Regions from separate parts of the Mesorhizobium sp. W050 genome, predicted to be linked through region 2. Evidence: predicted binding sites of a transcription regulator. Region 2 holds the regulator's gene; each other region holds the start of a gene.
What was found. Region 2 encodes PhoB, which activates phosphate uptake and scavenging genes when phosphate is short. Its sites were predicted from a motif close to TGTCATNNANCTGTCAT; they were not measured.
Positions count from the first base shown of each region.

Region 1: the regulator PhoB is predicted to act here: its motif matches at 3,092-3,108, upstream of ppk2 (polyphosphate kinase 2).
Region 3: the regulator PhoB is predicted to act here: its motif matches at 3,493-3,509, upstream of ACYG9Y_RS24005 (DUF1045 domain-containing protein).
Region 4: the regulator PhoB is predicted to act here: its motif matches at 1,922-1,938, upstream of ACYG9Y_RS12505 (PhoX family protein).

Region 1 covers NZ_JBTTIH010000001.1:2,950,203-2,955,609, reverse strand. The annotation lists gene ACYG9Y_RS14365 (GntR family transcriptional regulator) at 1-136, shown strand, start outside; gene ACYG9Y_RS14360 (DUF982 domain-containing protein) at 246-479, shown strand; gene ACYG9Y_RS14355 (hypothetical protein) at 552-710, opposite strand; gene ACYG9Y_RS14350 (glycosyl transferase family 90) at 889-1,860, shown strand; gene ACYG9Y_RS14345 (aldo/keto reductase) at 1,881-2,924, opposite strand; gene ppk2 (polyphosphate kinase 2) at 3,169-4,089, shown strand; gene ACYG9Y_RS14335 (dihydrofolate reductase family protein) at 4,279-4,923, opposite strand; gene ACYG9Y_RS14330 (winged helix-turn-helix transcriptional regulator) at 5,034-5,407, opposite strand, start outside.
Region 2 covers NZ_JBTTIH010000001.1:5,853,028-5,858,434, reverse strand. The annotation lists gene ACYG9Y_RS28355 (sugar ABC transporter permease) at 1-882, opposite strand, end outside; gene xylF (D-xylose ABC transporter substrate-binding protein) at 1,027-2,067, opposite strand; gene ACYG9Y_RS28345 (ROK family protein) at 2,328-3,563, shown strand; gene phoB (phosphate regulon transcriptional regulator PhoB) at 3,594-4,283, opposite strand; gene phoU (phosphate signaling complex protein PhoU) at 4,300-5,004, opposite strand; gene pstB (phosphate ABC transporter ATP-binding protein PstB) at 5,046-5,407, opposite strand, start outside.
Region 3 covers NZ_JBTTIH010000001.1:4,996,133-5,001,539, reverse strand. The annotation lists gene iolD (3D-(3,5/4)-trihydroxycyclohexane-1,2-dione acylhydrolase (decyclizing)) at 1-1,087, shown strand, start outside; gene iolE (myo-inosose-2 dehydratase) at 1,234-2,151, shown strand; gene ACYG9Y_RS24015 (hypothetical protein) at 2,161-2,409, shown strand; gene iolB (5-deoxy-glucuronate isomerase) at 2,601-3,413, shown strand; gene ACYG9Y_RS24005 (DUF1045 domain-containing protein) at 3,551-4,258, shown strand; gene ACYG9Y_RS24000 (alpha-D-ribose 1-methylphosphonate 5-triphosphate diphosphatase) at 4,294-5,407, shown strand, end outside.
Region 4 covers NZ_JBTTIH010000001.1:2,568,960-2,574,366, reverse strand. The annotation lists gene ACYG9Y_RS12505 (PhoX family protein) at 1-1,865, opposite strand, end outside; gene ACYG9Y_RS12500 (hypothetical protein) at 1,984-2,379, opposite strand; gene urtA (urea ABC transporter substrate-binding protein) at 2,693-4,003, shown strand; gene urtB (urea ABC transporter permease subunit UrtB) at 4,116-5,407, shown strand, end outside.

The DNA.
Region 1 (5,407 bases), 2.9 Mb from region 2:
GCGGGCCGGCGATGCCGATGCGGCGGCGGCGCGACTTTCCGCCCATATCGCCGGCAGCCGCGCTCGCCTGGTGACGTCGTTGCACAATGACCGGCGCGGCCTGCGCGCCAGGGGTTTTGCCGTCGTCGCCGCTTGATACTGGTCACGAAAACGAAAGAACGCCGTCGCGATCCGCTTTCGGCCTCGCTTCGCGGACGCCGATGGCGTAAGAGGCGCCCATGGAAAACAACCGATTTGAAACACCCGTGACCGTTAAGTCGGGCACGGAGGGAAGCACTCAGCTCTTGCGTACGGTGCGCGAGGCTTCCGATTACCTGCTCAACAGCTGGCCCGGCAAGCGCAGCCCCAAGCACCGCGAAGCGCTGCAGGCCTGCCATGACGCGCTGGCCGGCGACAAGCCGGCGATGATCGCAAGACGCGCCTTCATCGCCGCCGCGCGCGAGGTCAACGTCTTCGTCAGCGACAAGGCCCCGGCCTGATCACATCGGCCTGATCAGACCGGCATTTTGCCAGGATCCGGCCCGTTTCGTGGGCCGGTGATCCTGTCTTGCCTATTTTTCTGTTTCGGTGTCGGTTTTCGAACTTGCCTCGTTCTCAGGCTCGGCGCGCTCCTTGGCCGCGACCTTGGCGGCGAGCTTCTCCGCCTTCTTGGCGGCCTTCTGCCGGTCGCGCTCTTTGCGTTCCTGACCGTAATTCGGTGGTCGAGCCATATCGTTTCCTTTCGCTGTGCCTGATCCTGCCTAGAAGCATTGGCCGGCAAACACAACAGCGCCGCGAGGGCAGATGCCAGCGGTTCTGGACTTGCGTGATGGCGAACACAATGGTTTAGAAAAGGCTGCGGGACAGTTGCTGGAGCCGCCGCCGACCGATTTCGAATCAAAACGACCGATGGCCACGCTTCAAAGAAACGCACAGAAGCTGATCTACTATGCGCGCAACGCCATGCGCGACATCGCGCCGCCGGTTCTTTTCCGGCGCCGGCTCGGCCGGCTGCTCGATCAGGCCAGGCTTTCCGACGCATCGGTCCGCCAGCGGCTCAATTACTACAACACGCTGCGGGAGCCTTTTAGCCCCAGCCCCGAGGCCGTGCCGGTCAGCCGGCTGCCGTCGGACCGCAGCATGTACTATTACGATCTGAAGGAGTTCACCCGTTATTTCGACCCAGATCTGCGCATCGACCTGGAATTCGGCGACGTCATCGAAGTGCCGAAGATGCCGTCGATCGTCAAGGACCGGCCGATAGCCGGCGACAACGGCAACGGCGTCCTGTTCAAGCTGAACAAGTTCCGCCATTTCCACATGCCGGCCGACGATGTCGCCTTCGCCGACAAACATCCGCTCGTCGTTTGGCGCGGCGAACTCAACAATCCGATCCGCACCTTGTTGCTGGATGCAGCCCGCAATCTGCCGTTCTGCGATGTCGGCACGCCGAGGGCGACAGCACCGGCGGAATACCGCAAGCCCTATCTCAGCATCGATCAGCAGCGCCGCTACCGCTACATCATCTCGCTCGAAGGCAATGATGTCGCGACCAATCTGAAATGGATCATGAGCTCGAACTCGCTCTGCCTGATGCCGCCGCCGACTTACGAGACCTGGTTCGCCGAGGGGCAGCTCGAGCCCGATGTCCATTATGTGCCGCTGGCGCCCGACTTCAGCGATCTGGCCGAGCGGGTGCATCATCTCGAGCAGCATCCGGCCGAGGCCCAGCGCATCGTTGCGGCGGCCAACGCGTATTGCCGCAAATTCGCCGACGAGGGGGCCGAGCAGGCGATCTGCCTGCTCGTGCTCTACAAATATTTCGTGCTCAGCGGCCAGATCGAGCCCGATCCGCAGGTCTGGCGGTTTATCGCGGGCTAGCGGCTTCCGGCGCCCTTAAGTCAGATGACGCTGCGGTCCATAACCAGATCGGCCGCGCCGAAGCGGTCCTTCGCCGTAAACTGCTGGTGCCAGTAGGGATAGAGCACCGGCGGCCGGCTGACGGCATCGAGACGCTGGCATTCATCAAAGGACAGCGTCAGGCTTGCCGCGGCGAGATTGTCTTTCAACTGGGACTCATTGCGTGCGCCGATCACCAGCGAACTGACGGCTGGCCGGCCGAGCAGCCAGGCCAGCGCCACCTGGGCCGCCGAAACGCCGCGTGCCGCACCGATGTCGACCAGCACGTCGACGATCCGCCACAGCCGATCCTCGTCGCGGATCGGGGGTTCCGACCAGCCGCCGATCTGGCGCGCCGTCGGACTGTCGCGGCGGTATTTTCCCGACAGCAGGCCGCCGGCGAGCGGGCTCCACACCAAAACGCCAAGGCCCTGGTCGACCGAGATCGGCAAGAGCTCATACTCGGCCTCGCGTGCTTCCAGCGTGTAGTGGATCTGCTGGGTGACGAAGCGCGGCTGGTGCTGGCTGTCGCTGATGCCGAGCGCCTTCATGACCTGCCAGCCGGAATAGTTGGAGCAGCCGACATAGCGGATCTTGCCCTGGGCAACCAGCGTGTCGAGCGCGGCGATGGTTTCCTCGAGCGGCGTCGCGCCGTCCCATTCGTGCAGGAAATAGATGTCGATGACATCGGTCCTGAGGCGCTTCAGGCTCTTCTCGCATTCGCGGATCAGATGATGGCGCGACAGGCCTTCGTCATTGGGGCCCTTGCCGATCCGCATGCGCGCTTTGGAGGCGATCAGCACGTCGTTCTTGCGCTTGCCGCCGAGCGCCTCGCCGATGATCTCTTCCGACAGACCGTTGGAATAGACATTGGCGGTGTCGATGAGATTGATGCCGGCATCGATGCAAGTGTCGATGATGCGCGAGGCCTCCGCGAGATCGGAATTGCCGACGGCAGCGAACGGCCCGCTGCCGCCGAAGGTCATGGTTCCCAAGGTCAGCGCCGAAACTTTCAAGCCGGAACGGCCAAGCGTGCGGTATTCCATGTCTGATCCTCGTAGTTTTGGTGGGGAGGCGGTTTTAGCAGGAAAGGGCGGGGAAGCCCGAACGGGTCCGCTATTTGTAGGACAATTTGAGCGGCTTGTCGCCATGCCAGGGCGCTGGATCGGCAATGCCTCGCTGCTTTGCAGTGAAGACCGGCTGGCCGGCGGCTTGCAATAAAACCGTCATTGCCGGCCTATATCAAGTCGGCTCAGGGTTTCATGTCAGCCGGCAAGCGGAGCAGTGGAAATGAATGAGCTAAAGCAGAATTCTGCGGCCAGGGATTGGCTGGAAGCCGAACTCGCCGACACGCTCGACGAGGACTATGAGCTGGAAATCTCGGAGCCGGCGCTGTCGTTGGAGATCGCCAAGATCTACAAGAACGCGCATCCGCCGTCGATCGATCGCATGCAGTATTTCCGCGACCTGATCGGCTTGCAGTCGGAACTGATCAAGCTGCAGTCCTGGGTTGCCTACCACAAGAAGAAGCTAGTGGTGGTTTTCGAGGGCCGTGATTCCGCCGGCAAGGGCGGCGTCATCAAGCGCATCACCCAGCGCCTCAACCCGCGCATCTGCCGCGTCGTGGCGCTGCCGGCGCCGACCGAGCGCGAAAAGTCACAATGGTATTTCCAGCGCTACGTGCCGCATCTGCCGGCCGGCGGCGAGATCGTGCTGTTCGACCGCTCCTGGTACAACCGCTCCGGCGTCGAGCGGGTGATGGGCTTTGCCGAACCCGATCAGGTCGAAGAGTTCTTCCGCGACGTGCCGGAGTTCGAGCGCATGCTGGTCCGCTCCGGCGTCACGCTGGTCAAATACTGGTTCTCGATCACCGACGAGGAACAGCAGACGCGCTTCATGATGCGCATCCACGATCCGATGAAGCAGTGGAAGCTGTCGCCGATGGACCTGCAGTCGCGCGTGCGCTGGGAGCAGTACACCAAGGCCAAGGAAGAGACGTTTGCCCGCACCAACATCCCAGAGGCACCGTGGTACATCGTCGAAGGCAACGACAAGAAGCGGGCGCGGCTGAACTGCATCGACCATCTCCTCAAACAGCTGCCCTATGAGGACGTGCCGCACGAAGAAATCACGCTGCCCGAGCGGGTGTTCAACCCGGAGTACGAGCGCCAGGTCCTGCCGCGCGAGCTTTACGTGCCGGAGAAGTATTGAGCACTTTTCCTTCTCCCCGTTTCACGGGGAGAAGGTGCCCGAAGGGCGGATGAGGGGCAGCGCCGGCATCGGCGAATTCACAGTCGTCGGACGTTGCTAACCTCCAAAAGCAGCGCTGCCCCTCATTGCCTGCCGGGCATTTCTCCCCGTAGAACGGGGAGAAAGAAGCCTGCGCCTATCACTTCGCCACTACACCCGCTTGATCGTCACATGCGTGGCGAGCGCTGTCGCCACCTGCTCGGTGCACTGGTAACCCAGCTTCAGCATATCCAGCCCGGCAAACAGGCTCTCGCCCCTCCCGAGCAACACCGGCGACACCGCCAGATGCAACTCGTCGATGAGCTTCTCTTGCAGATATTGCCGGATGGTGGAAACGCCGCCGCCGACGCGGACATCCTTGCCGCCGGCCGCGGCCTTTGCTTGTTCGAGCGCGGCGTGGATGCCGCCGGCAACGAAGTGGAAAACGGTGCCGCCTTCCATCACAATGGGGTCGCGCTTGTAGTGGGTCAGCACGAAGGTCGGCACGTGATAGGGCGGGTTGTCGCCCCACCAGCCTTTCCAGCTCTCGTCTGGCCATTCGCCGCGGATTGGGCCGAACATGTTGCGGCCGAGGATCCAGGCCCCGACATTGTCGAAGCTGCGGACAGTGAACCGGTCGTCCACATCGGTGGTGCCGCCATCCTTGCCGACCATCTCATGGAAGGTGCGGGTGCCGGTCATCCATTTGTGCAGATATTCGCCACCAACGCCGAGCGGATTTTGCAGGTCCTGGTCAGGACCGGCGCCGAAACCGTCGAGCGACAAGGTGAAGGCATTGACGCGAAGTTTGGACATGGAGACTCCCTTTCGGTGACCAGTTGTGATTTGCAATCAGTATTCAAACTGATTGCATTTTGAAACTAGTATTTTTAGAGGCAAGCCGATCTGTGGAATGCGCAGGGACCTCAAGCCGCCACGCGCTTCGGCATCACCGCAAACGGGCTGAGCCCAAGCCAGATCTGCATCTTGCCGGCGACGTCGAGATCGCCGGTCAGGCTGATCTTGTCGCGTTCCTTGTGAACTGTCGTCAGCCCCATCCAGATCGAGGTCATGGTGCACAGATCGGTCGAGACGTAGAGATCGACGTCGAAGCCCGGATCGTACCAGCAAAGATCGACCTCGCCCTGCTTTTCGACGATCAGCCACCACGATCGTTTTGACGCCGGCAGGTCATGGTACAGGAATTGTATCACAGTGCGCCCGTCCGGCAGCGGACTGGGGTTCAGATTGCGCCGCATGTCCCACATCAGCAGCGACGGATCGAGGTTTTTGAGCGACA
Region 2 (5,407 bases):
CACCGCCATCAGCACCGGTATGGCGATGCCATGCGCGATGAACAGCCCGCCTTCGGGAACGGTGATGCCGTTCTGCTGTGCGTACTGGCGCACGATGCCGATCGGCCATGGATAGGAATTGCCGATCCACACGGCGCCGAGGATGGCCGCGCAAGCGACCACGCCAAGCAGGGTCTCGGCCCAGACGGGGCGCAGTGGAAAGCTGAAGCGCTTGCGCTGCGAGCGACCGTTGAGCAGCGCGAAGGCGACCGCCGCGCAGGCGACGATGCCGACGATCCAGCTGGCAGCGGCGCCAATCGAGCCGCGTGGTCCGCCGCCCATCAGCTGGAAGGTGGCGTCGAGTGGCGCGACCGTGCGCCCGCTGGTGATGAGCCATGCCATGCCGCGCCAGACCAGCAGGCCACCAAGCGTCACGATGAAGGCCGGAACCTGCATATAGGCGATGATGAAGCCCTGGAACGCGCCGATCAGCAGACCAAGCACCACGCCGGCGGCAAGCGCGACGATCCAGAGCCAGGGGTTTCCAAGCTGGAAGCCGATGACGCGAATCAGGAATTCGGCCTGTGCCACGCCCATGATCATGCCGATCACGCCTTCGACGGAGCCCACCGAAAGGTCGATGTTGCGCATGACGATGACCAGTACCATGCCGGTCGCCATGATCGCGACCGAGGACGTCTGCACCGACAGGTTCCAAAGATTGCGCGGCGTCAGGAAAAGCCCACCCGACAGGATATGTATGCCGACCCAGATGACCAGCAGCGCGCCGACCATGCCGAGCATGCGCGTGTCGAGCTCGGTCGCTTTCAGGAACCGGGCGACCGCGCCGAGTTCAGACGCTCGTGCCGTATCGGCCTGCGGATTTGAGGTCGTGTCGGTCATGATGTCCTCCAGCGGCTTGCCGTCTGGCGCGGATGCCGGACCACAGCCTAGAAGTTTGCCGCCGATGGCGGAAACACACAATTCTCGTAGAGAAAACGCCGCGGCTTGACAGCCGCGGCGCCTCATTTCTTCAAGTCGTCGAGATCAGTTGCAAGCCGCGACGCTGCCGGCGGCGACGCCGGTGCAGACTTCGTCCTTCTTGATCCAGCCGGCGTCGATGACGACGTTGAGGTTGTCCTTGGTGATCGCGACGGGGGTCAGGAACAGCGACTTGACGGTGTTGCCGCCAGGCGTGGTGAAGTCCTTGGCGCCGGCAATGTCGCCCGTCTTCTTGCCATCGGCAAGCTGCGAGGCGATCTCGGCGGCGTTCTTGCCGAGTTCGCGCGCGTCCTTCCACACCGACACCGTCTGCGTGCCGAGCGCGATGCGGTTCAGGGCGGCATGGTCGCCGTCCTGGCCCGAGACCGGAACCGTTCCGGCAAGGCCCTGCGCCGTCAGCGCGGCGACAACGCCGCCGGCGGTGCCGTCATTGGCCGCAACCACGGCATCGACCTTGTTGTCATTGGCGGTCAGGAACTGTTCCATGTTCTTCTGGGCGTTGGCCGGCAGCCAGCCATCGGTATAGGCCTCGCCGACATTCTTGATCTTGCCCGAGTCGATGGCTTCCTTGAGCACTTCCATCGAGCCCGAGAACAGGAAATCGGCATTCGGATCCGAGCCCGAGCCCTTGATGAAGACATAGTTGCCTTCGGGCTTCGCCTTGAACACTTCGCGGGCCTGCATGCGGCCGACTTCCTTGTTGTCGAAGGTCAGGTAGAAGACGTCCTTGTTCTCGATCAGGCGATCATAGCCGACGACCGGAATGCCTTCGTCCAGCGCCTTCTGCACCGCCGGGCCGATGGCCGAGGCGTCCTGCGCCAGGATGATCAGCGAGTTGGCGCCCTGCGAGATCAGGCTTTCGACGTCGGTCAGCTGCTTGCCGGGATTGGACTGCGCGTCGGCCGAAATGTACTTGTCGCCGGCGGCTTCGATCGCCGTTTTCATCGCCGCCTCGTCGGTCTTCCAGCGCTCTTCCTGGAAGTTCGACCACGACACGCCGATGACCTTGTCCTTCGCCTGCGCGACCGACATCAGCGCCAGCGACATGGCGACACCCGCCAGCATGGCGGCTGCAAATCTGTTCATCATAATCCTCCCTGCGCCGGGTGCGGCGCGACAAAACTGGCCCGAGGGCCGGCACACGGAGGCCCTATTTTTTCGAGCCTCGAAAAAATACTGGTTCAATGATAAGGCGCTGTCAACATCGATTCTGATGGATTCTGATGGCGTTGCCGAATTTTTTCGAGCTCCGCAATAAACAATGACAGGGCTGCCGGCGTCTGCCAATATTTGGCTGGTGCCGTCGAACACTATCATGAGGCGCGAGGAGGCCGGGAGGAAAACAAATGTCGGTTGGGATCCGCCACGACGATCTGCGCCGTCGCAACCGTGCGATGGTGATTTCGGCCGTGCGCCGGGCCGGCCAGCCGTCGCGGACCGAGATTGCGGCGACCACCGGCCTCAGCCATTCGACGATATCGGCAATCTCGTCTGATCTAATTCAAGAAGGCATCCTGATTGAAGGCAAGCCTGGCGAGACCGGCTCGCTGAAACGCGGCCGGCCGCAGGTCGGCCTTGGCCTCAACCCGGAAGCGGCGGCGGTCATGACCGTGGTGCTGTCGCTGAACTTCCTCTCCGTCACCGTCACCGACTATGCCGGCCAGGTGGTCGCGGAAGAACAGCGCCGGCTCGACACGCTGACCATGCCGCGCGACGAGCTGATCGGCGAATGCGTAGCAATCGTCGGGCGGCGTCTCGCGGACCCGGACCTCGATGTCCAGAGCATCGCCCGCATTGCCATGGGCATCCAGGGCATCACCGATTCGCAGGCGCGGGCCATGCTGTGGTCGCCAATCACGCCACTGACCGACATTGCCTTCGCCGACATGTTGGAAGCGGAATTCGGCATTCCTGCCACCATGGAGAACGACTGCAATATGATGGCGGTGGCCCTGCAATGGCGCCAGCCCGAGCGCTACCGCGACAATTTCATCGCGATCCTCTTGTCGCACGGCATCGGCATGGGGCTGGTGCTGAAAGGCGAACTGTTCACCGGCACCCATTCCTCGGGCGGCGAGTTCGGCCACATGATCCACCGTCCGGGCGGCGCGCTCTGCCGCTGCGGGCGGCGCGGCTGCGTCGAGGCCTATGCCGGAAACTACGCCATCTGGCGCAGCGCCAAAATGATGAGCGAAGATGCCGAGCCGGTCGATATCGGCGACGCTGATATGCGCGCACTCGCCGCGCGCGCCCGCGAAACCGATGGCCCGGAGCGCGAAGCCTATCGCAAGGCCGGTGAGGCGCTCGGCTTCGGCCTCGGCAGCCTGTTTGCGCTGATCGACCCGGCGCCTGTCGCCATGGTTGGCGTCAGCGCCGCCGCCTTCGACCTGATCGAGCCGGCATTGCGCGAAGCGATCGCCCAGACCGCCGGCGGCCAGCACTCGAAGTCGATCTCCTTCGACACCGAGCCCAACGAGCTGCCGCTGATCCGCGAAGGCTGTGCCATGCGCGCGCTCGGCTTCGTCGATCAGGAGATTTTCGCGCCGGGCATTCAGGCCAAATCCGGCAAGCATGTCGCCTGAATGGCCGGCAACGGCGCGACGCGCAGCATCCTAGTCTTCCCTGATCGCGTAGCCGGCGCCGCGAATGGTACGGATGACATCCGGCATGCGGCCGTTGTTGACCGCTTTGCGTAAGCGCCCGACATGGACGTCGACGGTTCGCTCGTCGATGTAGATCGTCTCGCCCCAGACATTGTCGAGCAGCTGGCTGCGCGAGAACACGCGGCCGGGATGGCGCATCATGAATTCGAGCAGCCGGAACTCGGTCGGTCCGAGCCTGATCTCGCTCTTCTTGCGGTAGACACGGTGCGACTCGCGGTCGAGCACGATGTCGCCGACCTTGAGCACGCTGGACAGCACTTCCGGCTTGGCCCGGCGCAGCAGCGCCTTCACGCGCGCCATGAACTCCGGCGTCGAGAATGGCTTGACCAGATAGTCGTCGGCACCGGTGGACAGGCCGCGCACGCGATCGCTTTCCTCACTGCGCGCGGTCAGCATGATGATCGGCAGCCGCTCGGTTTCGGGCCGCACTCTAAGCCGCCGGCAGAGCTCGATGCCGGAAACAGCGGGCACCATCCAGTCGAGCACCAGGAGATCGGGCACGTTTTCCTGCAGGCGGATCTCGGCCTCGTCGCCGCGTGTCACCACCTCGACGTGATAGCCTTCGGATTCGAGGTTGTAGCGGAGGAGCACGCCTAGCGGCTCCTCGTCCTCCACGACCATGATGCGTGGCGCGATCATCGGCAGTTCACCCTCATCAGGCCGGCATGGCCATCGCCGTCTCGTCCTGCTTCGGACGATTGGCGGGCAGTTGCTGGCCGGTCAGCACATAATACGCATTTTCGGCGATGTTGGTGACATGATCGCCGATGCGCTCAAGATTCTTGGCGCAGAACAAGAGATGCGTGCAGGCGGTGATGTTGCGAGGGTCTTCCATCATGTAGGTCAAGAGCTCACGAAACACGGACGTGTATTTGACGTCGATGCGCTCGTCGTCATTCCTGAGTTTTGCAAGCGCTGCCGCATCGGTGGCGGCATATTCCTCGACGACGCCTTGCACCTGGATCAGCACCAGCTGCGCCATGGCGTCGATGGAGTGCGAGAGGTCGCGCGGCGTGACGCTCAAGCCCACGGTGCCGACGCGTTTGGCGATGTTCTTGGCGAGGTCGCCGATGCGCTCGAGGTCGCCCGCCATGCGGATCGAGCCGACCACGGCGCGCAGATCGTTGGCCATCGGCTGACGCTTGGCGATCAGCGTGATGGCGCGGTCGTCCAGTTCGCGCTGGCGCGCATCCATGATGGCGTCGTCGGACACGACACGCTGTGCCAGCGCATTGTCCGAATTGAGCAGCGCCTTGGTCGAGCCGCTGACCATCGAGCCGGCCAGATCGCCCATGTCGCGTATCAGCTTGCTGATCTGCCCGAGCTCTTCATCGAAGGAGGCGACGGTATGTTCACCCATGATCTTGGTCCTCGTGCCTGAAAATTCACCCGCCGGACGGCTCAGCCGAAGCGGCCGGTAATGTAGTCCTGGGTGCGCTTGTCGTCGGGGTTGGTGAACATCTTGTCGGTGGCGCCCTCCTCGACGAGATAGCCGAGATGGAACATCGCCGTGCGCTGCGACACGCGCGCCGCCTGCTGCATCGAGTGGGTGACGATGACGATCGTGTAGTTCTGGCGCAGTTCGTCGATCAGCTCCTCGACACGGGCGGTGGCGATCGGATCGAGCGCCGAGCAGGGCTCGTCCATCAGGATCACCTCCGGCGACACGGCGATGGCGCGCGCGATGCACAGGCGCTGCTGCTGGCCGCCGGACAGGCCGGTGCCGGGCTCCTGCAGGCGGTCCTTGACCTCGTTCCAGATCG
Region 3 (5,407 bases), 860 kb from region 2:
GAGCGCCGGCATTCCGGTCTGCGAGACGCAAGGCGGCAAATCCTCGCTGCCCGACACACATCCGCTCAACATGGCGGCGGTCGGCGTCACCGGCACGTCCGCGGCCAACCGGCTGGCGGAAGAAGCCGATGTCGTGCTCGCCATCGGCACCCGCCTGCAGGATTTCACCACCGGCTCGTGGGCGCTGTTCAAGAACTCCGGCAAGACCATCATCGGGCTCAACGTGCAGCCTTTCGACGCCGGCAAGCACCGCGCGCTGCCGCTGGTCGCCGATGCGGCCGAAGGGCTCGCCGAACTCGGTGCTGCGCTGGGGAAGTGGAAAGCACCGGCGACATGGACCGACAATGCGACCCAAGGCAAGAAGGCCTGGCAGGCCGAAGCCTCCAAGGTGACGGCGTCGACCAACGCCGCCTTCCCTTCGGACGCGCAGGTGATCGGCGCCGTGCAGCGCGCGCTCGGGTCCGGCGTAACGCTGCTGAATGCGTCGGGCGGCCTGCCGGGCGAGTTGCACAAGCTCTGGCAGGCAGGCGCGCCCGGCTCGTACCATGGCGAATATGGCTTCTCGACCATGGGCTACGAGATTGCCGGCGGGCTCGGCGCCAAGATGGCCAAGCCCGACCAGGAGGTCGTCGTCATGGTCGGGGACGGCTCATACCTCATGATGAATTCCGAAATCGCCACGTCGGTGATGCTCGGCCTGAAGCTGACCATAGTGGTGCTCGACAACAGGGGTTATGGCTGCATCAACCGGCTGCAGATGGCCACCGGCGGCGCCAACTTCAACAACCTCCTGAAGGACGCGCGCCACGAGATCCTGCCCGACATCGACTTCGCCGCGCATGCGGCGAGCATGGGCGCTATTGCCGAGAAGGTGCCGTCGATCACCGGCCTGGAGACCGCGCTGCAAAAATCGAAAACCAACGACCGCACCACCGTGCTGGTCATCGACACCGACCCGCTGATTTCCACCGATGCCGGCGGCCATTGGTGGGATGTCGCGGTGCCGGAAGTCTCCGCACGGCCGCAGGTCAACGCAGCCCGCAAGGCCTATGACGAAAAGCGGCAGATGCAGACTATTGGCGATTGATGCTAAGTCAGCGCTGCCCCCTACCTCCCCCTTGTGGGGAGGTCGGACCGAAGGTCCGGGTGGGGGTCTGGCGCCGCACCCCACCCCGCTGCTTCGCAGCGACCCTCCCCACAACGGGAGGGTGAACAAGAAACCGGAGCTAAAACTTGAAAGCCAAACTGGGCATGTCCCCCATTGCGTGGTGGAACGATGATCTTGCCGAACTCAGCGACGACGTCTCGCTGGAAGAGTGCCTGCGCCAGTCGCGCTCTGCCGGCTTCACCGGCATGGAAATGGGCCGGCGTTTCCCAAACGAGCCCGAAATCATGCTGCCGATCCTGAAAAAGGCCGACGTGACGCTGTGCGGCGGCTGGTTCTCCGGCACGCTGGTTGATGAGGATATGGGCAAGAACAGGGATCGCATCCAGCCGATGATCGACCTGTTCAAGGCGGTGAATGCGCCTTGCATCGTCTATGGCGAGGTCGGCCGCTCGATCCAGGGTGATCGCTCCAAGCCTCTCGCCACCAAGCCGAAATTGTCGAACGACGAAATGAAGGCCTATGCCAGGCGCCTCACCGAGTTCGGCGAATGGTGCGCAGAGCAAGGCATGCCGCTGTCCTATCACCATCACATGGCGGCGGTGGTCGAGACCGAGCCGGAGCTCGATGCCTTCATGCGCCATTCCGGCGAAGGCATTCCGTTGCTGCTCGATGCAGGGCATCTCGCCTTTGCCGGTGGCGATGTGCTGCGCGCCATCGACAACCACCACAAGCGCATCAGCCATGTCCATGTGAAGGATGTGCGCATGGGCGTGATCGACGGGCTCGACCGCACGAAGCAGTCCTTTCTCGACGCCGTGGCGCTCGGTGCCTTCACGGTGCCTGGCGACGGTTCGCTCGATTTCGGCGCCATCGTGCAGCGCTTCGCCGACCATGGCTATGAAGGCTGGTTCGTCGTCGAGGCCGAGCAGGACCCGAAAAAGAACCCGCCGCTGAAGATGGCCCAAGTGGGTTACAGGGAGCTGATGCGGGTGATGACGGCGGCCGGCTACACGGTGGAAACGCAGGGTTTTCCCAATGCCTGAGGCGATCCAATGAAGGATTACGAGCACCCGTTCTTCCGGCCGCTGTGGCGGCGCGTTGCCGTCGTCGCCGTCTGCGTGATCTGGGCGGGAATAGAATTCGCCTCCGGCACGCCGTTCTGGGGTGTTATCGCGCTCGGCTTTGCTGGCTACGCGGTGTGGCAGTTCTTCTATCTTTACAAGCCGGTGGAGGAGAGCAAGGCTGCGCCTGATCGACCGAAGACCGGCGAAGCGAAGGCGGACGCCGAACCGAAGGAATGAAGCGGCCGCGGCTCGGAAGGAGCTTGCGGGTCGGACACTCGACACCTGGCTTATCGCCTACGTCGGTGATTGGTCGGAACGTCCCTAGCTTCGTCATCCTAGGGTCTTCGCGACGGAGCTTCGCTCCTGCTTCGCCCTAGGATGACGAAGTTGAGAGGCCGACCTCGAAGACTTGCGATAGGAGACAAAACATGTCGAAACTGCTCGTCAAAGCCGACAAGGGCCATGGCCGCGTCGCCCATGTCACGCCCAAAAGCGCCGGATGGACCTATGTCGGCTTCGACCTGCACCGCCTGAAGCCGGGCGAGACCGCATCCGGCAAGACGCAGGATCGCGAAGTCTGCCTGGTGTTCGTCACCGGCAAGGGCACGGCAAGGGCCGGCGGCCGGGAACTTGGCCTGCTCGGCGAGCGCATGTCGCCCTTCGAGGGCAAGCCGTGGTCGGTCTATATTCCGGAGGGTTCGGACTGGTCGGTCACCGCCGACACCGATCTCGAACTCGCGGTCTGCTCGGCGCCGGGCCTGGGCGGCGGCTTGCCCGTTCGCGTCATCGCACCCGACGACCTCGGCCAGGAGACTCGGGGCAAAGGCACCAACACGCGCTACGTCACCAACATATTGCCCGAGGGCAAGCCCGCCGACTCGCTGCTGGTGGTCGAGGTCATCACGCCCGGTGGCCACACATCGAGCTACCCGCCGCACAAGCACGATCAGGACAATCTGCCGGCCGAATCCTATCTTGAGGAAACCTATTACCACCGCCTCAACCCGCCGCAGGGCTTTGCCTTCCAGCGCGTCTACACCGACGCCGACAAGTCGGGCGCCCGCGAACTGGACGAGGCGATGGCGATCGAGGACGGCGATGTCGTGCTGGTGCCCAAGGGCTATCATCCGTGCGCGGCCTGTCACGGCTACGACCTCTATTACCTTAACGTCATGGCCGGGCCGAAGCGGACGTGGAAGTTCCACAACGCGCCCGAGCACGAATGGCTCATGAAGGCCTGATCGGCCTTCGCTTGCGCCGGAAGAAAAATCGTCGGCTAACGATCCATGGGGTCGATTTGCCTTCGAAAACTCGCATAAGCTTCGTCAATCCGTCATGGAAATCACCTATGGCAGCGGGCTGACGAGGATTTTTTTCGATGCGCTACGCCATCTATTTCACCCCGAGGCAGGACGAGCCGTTGGCGCGGATCGCCGCCAACTGGCTGGGTCGCGACCCCTTTGGCGCCGCCACCAGGCCGGTCGAGGCGGTGGGCGAGCTGTCGGCGGCCGAAGTCGCCTTTCACACCGCATCGGCGCGGCGCTACGGTTTTCATGCGACGCTGAAAGCGCCCTTCCGGTTGGCCGCCAACGAAACCGAAAGCTCGTTGCGCGCGGCGCTGGACGCCTTTGCCAAAGCAACGCCGACGGTCACCATCCCGCGCCTGGTCGTCAGCCAGATCGATGGTTTCTTCGCTTTGGTGCCGGAAGGTCCGCTGCCGCCGCTCAACCGTTTCGCCGATGATGTCGTGCTTAGCTTCGACCGTTTTCGCGCGCCGCTCACCGAAGCGGAAATCGAACGGCGCAGCCCGGATTCGCTGAAACCGGCCGAGTTCCGCAATCTCTGTCAGTGGGGCTACCCCTACGTGTTCGAGACCTTTCGCTTCCACATGACGCTGTCCGGCCGGGCCGGGCCGCAGGAAAGCCAACGTCTGCGCGCGGCAATCGACAGCCTGTTCGCCGATGTGCTGCAGCAGCCGGTGCTGGTGGATGCGCTGACGCTGTTCGTCGAAACCGAACCGGGCGCTCCGTTCATGGTGCTTTCGCATCATGCGCTCGGCCGCCGCGCTGCCCGAAAAACCGCCTAACCGCAATTCGTCCGAGTAACCAGGGACCGCCTGAAATGACCGCCGAAACTGTTCTCCACAACGCCCGCATCGTGCTTGCCGACGAGATCGTCGAAGGGTCGCTCGTGCTGCGCGACGGTTTTATCTCCGGCGTCGACGCCGGCACCGGCCACACCGGCGGGGGCATGGGCGGCGAGGACATGGGCGGCGACTACATCATTCCCGGCCTGGTCGAGCTGCACACTGACCATCTCGAAGGCCACTATGCGCCGCGCCCGAAAGTGCGCTGGAACCCGATCGCCGCCGTCCTTGCCCATGACGCGCAGGTGGCCACCGCCGGCATCACCACCGTGCTCGACGCTTTGCGTGTCGGCATGGACGAGGACGCGGATATTACCTGCGACGACATCCGCAAGCTCGCCGGCGCGATCGAGGACAGCGTCGCGAAAGACCGGTTGCGGGCCGACCATTTCTTGCACCTGCGCTGCGAGGTCTCGGCGCCGGATTGCTTGCGGGCTTTCGCCAATTTCGATGGCGACGAGCGGGTCAAACTGGCCTCGCTGATGGACCATGCGCCGGGACAGCGCCAGTTCGTCAATCTCGAGACCTACGCCTATTACTACCAGCGCAAGCTGAAGCTGACCGATCGCGACTTCCAATTGTTCTGCGAAAAGCGGATGTCGGAATCAGCGAAGAATTCGGGACCGAACCGGGTGGCGATATCAGCCGCCTGCAACGAGCGGGGCATTGTGCTGGCGAGCCATGACGACGCCACATCGGGCCATGTCGACGAAGCGATCGAGCAGGGCGTGCGCGTCGCGGAATTCCCGACCACGCTGGAAGCCGCCAAGGCCTCGAAGGATGCCGGGCTCGGCGTGCTGATGGGCGCGCCCAACGTCATGCGCGGCTCCTCGCATTCGGGCAACGTCTCGGCCCGCACGCTGGCCGGCGACGGCCTGCTCGACATATTGTCGTCCGACTACATTCCCTTCAGCCTGATCCAGTCGGCCTTCTTCCTCGGCGACGTCGTTGAGGGCATTTCCCTGCCGCAGGCGGTTGCGATGGTGTCGAAGAATCCGGCCGAGGCGATCGGCCTAAACGACCGCGGCGTCATCGAACAGGGCCGCCGCGCCGACCTCGTGCGTGTGCGCGTCGACGACCATGTGCCGG
Region 4 (5,407 bases), 3.3 Mb from region 2:
GGTCGCGGCAGCTGGCCATCCCTGAAGTCGGGCCACAGCGTCTGCGCCTTGTCGAGCGTCTCTGCATCTTCCGCAGGGTGCTGCACCGACAGGAACAAAGTCGTGCCGTCCGGCGTGAAGCATGGGCCGGTCGCTTCGGCGCCATGCGGGCAGGTGAACAGCAGCTTCGGCAGGCCGCGCGCCGCACCTTCGGTGTCGACGCCATAGACGCCGTCCGGCAGGTCGAAATCATTGGCGCCGTCCGTCGCCACCCACAGCCGCCCCGCCGGGTCGAAGGTGATGTTGTCGGGGCAGACGAACCAGCCATTGTCCGACGTATCCGGATGAAAAGTGGCGCCGACCTTGGCATCTTTCGGGTTGCCGCAGAGCACGAACAGGTCCCAGGCATAGTTTTCGGCCCTGTGGTCGGCGTCCGCGCCGCGGCCGCCAGGCGGGATCAGTTCGACAATATGGCCCCAGAGATTTTCCGGCCGCGTGTTGGCCGGATTGACCTTCGACTGGTCGCGCTTCTTGTTCTTGGTCATCACCGCATAGACGCGGCCGGTCACCGGATTGGTCTCGATGTCCTCTGGCCGGTCCATCGGCGTGGCGCCGAGCGCATCTGCCGCAAACCGCGTCTTCAACAGCACCTCGGCCTGGTCGGCAAAACCGTTCTCGGCGGTAAGCTTGCCCTGGCCGTGCACCAGCGGCAGCCACGTCATCGAGCCATCGGCATCGAAGCGGGCGACCGACAGCACGCCATCGTCGAGCAGATCGGCGCCGGAGGCCGGATTGGCCCTATCATAGGCCTTGGCCGAGACGAAGCGGTACATGTATTCGAAATAGTCGTCATCACCCATATAGACGACAACGCGGCCGTCCTTGTTGAGGACCACGGTCGAGGCCTCATGCGACATGCGGCCAAGTGCCGTGCGCTTCACCGGCCTGGACTGAGGATCGTAAGGGTCGATCTCGACCACCCAGTCGAAGCGGTTGGCCTCGTTCGGTTCCTTGTCGAGGTTGAAGCGGTCATGGAAGCGGCCGCGGCCATAGATATCGGAGCCGTCGAAGCCGTAACGGTCAAGCAGGTCGGCGGTCGGCGCCCTTTTCGGGTCGCCGCCGAAAATGTCGGACACGCCTTCCTCGCAGGTCAGCACCGTACCCCAGGGGGTGAAACCGCCGCTGCAGTTGTAGCTGGTGCCGAGCACTTTGGTGCCAGTCGCGTCGGCCGAGGTCTTCATCAGCGCATGGCCGGCAACCGGTCCGGAAACGGTCATTTCGGTGTTGGCGGTGATGCGGCGGTTCAGCGGACTGTCGGCTACGGTTTCCCACTTGCCGTCCTTCAATTGCACCTCGACGATCGAATGGCCCATCGCGGCCATGCCGAGATCGACCTGTTCCCTGGTCATCGTCTTGCCGGCATCGCCCTCGGTCATCCCCGGAAACATCACATTGGGCGAGATGTATTCGTTGTTGACGCAGAGCAGGCCATGATCAGAATTCACCGTGCCCTTCGGCAGCGGCATGAAGGCGATGTAGTCGCAATTGTAGCCGAAGCGCTTTTCCTGTTCCTCCGCCGCGACCTTGTTGCCGTCGAATTCGGCGAGGCCAGCTGCAAGCGGATCGCCCCAGCGCGCGACGATGGTCGTCTCATAGCCTTCGGCGGCGGCATGGGTCTTGTCGTAGACCCGCTTCAGCTCGGGAAAGCCGAGCGTCGACTGCGTTGCGGCGGCATGCGTTTCGCCGGCAAACAAGGAGCCGACAAAGCTGCCGCCGGCAATCAGCGCGCCGGAGGCGAGGCTGCCTTTCAAAAGAGACCGGCGCGAGACGCGCTCGGCAATGATTTCGCGGATGACGGGGGAGGATGAAGACGGTGTATTGGCCATGGTGTCTGCCTCTCAGGGTGGATGTTACGGCGCACCGTTGCCCCTAGTCTGCTTAGGCAACATTCACATGACATAAGAGGAAGGTTTTGCCGCAACTGGGCGCGGCACTACGCATCGCTCAGCCCTTGGTGCAGGTCGAGGCGGTGAAGGCGCCGTCGGGCTGCTTCAGAATGATGTCGAATGACGGGGCGGTCTCGCCGTCCAGTGTTGCCTGTGTCATGGAGACGGAGTTGCCACCGGTGGTATAGCCGCCCAGCGGCCCGAGCCAGGTGATCTCGCCATTGGCGTTCATCTGATAGTTGTAGCCTTGCAGCGCCGTTCCGAACGTCACCGGGCCGGTATAGACATTGCCCTTGATAGTGATGTCGCCGAGGTTGAGGAAGGCGCCGAGCAAATAGACCTCGCAATGATAGGTGCCGTCAGGAAGTTTGCCCTCGCTGAAATCGGCGCGCGCGGCGCCGCTCGTTGCCATCAGCAGCAGGATGCAGGAAATGCGTGAGATGCGAGATGTCATGACGTCTCTCTTTTGAAGGGCGAGCTTGCCCTATTTTTGCGCGGTGCCGCAACATTGTTCGCCCGGAACCCACGGCCGGAGATCAAAAACTAGGCATTTGTCTCAATTGGGCGAAAATTAGGCAAAAGTGGTGTGCGCTGCGCAAATTTGCCTCAATCAATTTTTACCGGCTGCCTTTTTGTTTCTCCAGGCTAATATACCAACCGGCTGATAACGCTCGGCTATTCCATCTTTGTGAGCGGCGCCTTCGCGTTTGGCACGGCAGTTGCTTTGCATTGTCGCGGTGCAATCAAACAGCTTGGGAGTCTTCGGTATGAGGGGTAATTTCTCCACAATAACAAAAATGTTTTCGGCGGGCGTGATCGCCGCCGGCCTGTCGATGTCGTCTCCGGCCAAGGCCGCCGAAGACACGATCAAGGTCGGCATTCTGCATTCGCTATCGGGGACCATGGCGATTTCGGAGACGACGCTGAAAGACGCCATGCTGATGCTCATCGAAGAGCAGAATGCCAAGGGCGGTCTGCTCGGCAAGAAGCTCGAGGCGGTCGTTGTCGATCCGGCCTCCAACTGGCCGCTCTTTGCCGAAAAGGCGCGCGAGCTGATCTCGAAGGACAAGGTCGCCGCCGTGTTCGGCTGCTGGACCTCGGTGTCGCGCAAATCGGTGTTGCCGGTGTTCTCGGAACTCGACAACATCCTGTTCTACCCCGTCCAGTATGAGGGCGAGGAAAGCGAGCGCAACGTGTTCTACACCGGCGCCGCCCCGAACCAGCAGGCGATTCCTGCCGTCGATTATCTCATGAGCGAGGACGGTGGCTCGGTGAAGCGCTGGGTGCTGGAAGGCACCGACTACGTCTATCCCCGAACCACCAACAAAATCCTCGAGGCCTATCTGAAGGCCAAGGGCGTCGCCGCCGAAGACATCATGGTCAACTACACGCCGTTCGGCTTCTCCGACTGGCAGACCGAAGTCTCCGCAATCAAGAAATTCGGCTCGGCCGGCAAGAAGACCGCCGTCGTCTCGACCGTCAATGGCGACGCCAACGTTCCGTTCTACAAGGAACTCGGCAACCAGGGCATCAAGGCCGAGGACATCCCGGTCATGGCCTTTTCGGTCGGTGAGGAAGAACTGGCCGGTCTCGATACCGCGCCGCTGGTCGGCCATCTCGCTGCCTGGAACTATTTCGAGAGCGTCGACACACCCGAAAACAAGAAGTTCATCGCCGACTGGCACAAGTTCATCAAGAATGACAAGCGCACCACCAACGACCCGATGGAAGCTCACTATATCGGCTTCAACATGTGGGTGAAGGCGGTCGAAAAGGCTGGCACCACCGATCCCGACAAGGTCATCGACGCCATGGTCGGCGTGTCCGTGCCGAACCTCACCGGCGGCTATTCGACCATGATGCCGAACCATCACATCACCAAGCCGGTGCTGATCGGCGAGATCCAGGCCGACGGCCAGTTCGAGACCGTGTCGCAGACGCCCGGCCTCGTGATGGGCGACGAATGGTCCGACTATCTGCCCGATTCCAAGGACCTGATTTCGGATTGGCGCGCGCCTCTGTCCTGCGGCAACTTCAACGTTGCCACCGGCAAATGCGGCGGCAAGGGCACGAACTGATCCCTCCCGGGACTGACCGATCGTGGACGCGTCCACGATCGGTACCGCCAAGCGTCCGGGCGCTTCAGCCCGCCCGGACGCGGAATTTCCCCACAGAAGAGTATCTGAACGGATGATCCTGTTGCGCACTCTCGGCCTCATGCTGGTGTTCCTGGTGGCAAGCCTGTTGCCGTCGAACGCAGCCGAAGCCGATCTGCGCGCCATCGTCGCCAAATTCGCCACGGGCACCGGCTTTTCCGCCACGGAGGCCGTCGTGCGCGAGCTTGCCGCCACCGGCGATCCGCTGGTCGAGCGCCCGCTTGCAGCGCTCGCCGAAGGCAACCTTTACATCCGTAAAGCCGATTCAGCCGTCTTCGTCGGCAGTGAGGCCGCCGACAGCGTCACGCTGCTCGACCCGCTGAGTGGCGGGAAAGCCGGCGACGCCGCCAAGGCCGACATCACGAAGATCAAGGTCAACAACACGCTGCGCCGCGTCATCCGCGATGCGCTGGGAACGCTGACGTTGCGCGCGAAAGATCCTTCTGTCCGCATCGCCGCCGCCGACACCATGTTCAAGACCCCCGATGCCGCCAATATCGAGCCGCTCGATGCAGCCATCGCCGCCGAGACCGACGCCAAGGTCAAGGCATTGTTCGAACAGGCGCGCGCGGCATCGGTGCTGGTCTCCGATAAGCCGGAGGCCGACAAGCTTGCCGCCATTGCCCTGATCGGCGCGCGCGGCGACCGCGACGCGGTCTCGCTGCTCACCGCGGTCGAGGCCAATGCGCAAGGCGCGGTCAAGGATGCCGCGACGGCGGCAATCGCCAGCATCAATTCGAGCCTGGCGCTGTGGGATGCCGGCCAGAACATATGGTACGGCATCTCGCTTGGCTCGGTGCTGCTGCTGGCCGCCATCGGCCTCGCCATCACCTTCGGCGTCATGGGCGTCATCAACATGGCGCATGGCGAGATGGTGATGCTCGGCGCCTACACCACCTTCGTCGTCCAGCAGGTGATCCGAACCTCATTCCCCGGCCTGTTCGACTGGTCGCTGGTGATCGCGCTGCCGTTCGCCTTCCTGGTTGCCGCTTCCGTCGGCCTGATCATCGAGCGCGGCGTCATCCGTTTCCTCTACGGCCGGCCGCTGGAAACGCTGCTCGCAACCTGGGGCGTCTCGCTTGTCCTGCAGCAGGCGGTGCGCTCGATCTTCGGACCGACCAACCAGGAGGTCGGCAACCCCTCCTGGATGTCGGGATCGTTCGATGTCGGCCAACTCGCCGTCACCTGGAACCGCCTCTGGATCCTGGTCTTCGCGCTCACCGTCTTCGGCGTGCTGCTCTTTGTTATGAAGCGCACGCCCTGGGGCCTGCAGATGCGCGCCGTCACCGCCAACCGCCGCATGGCCGCCTCGATGGGCATCAGGAC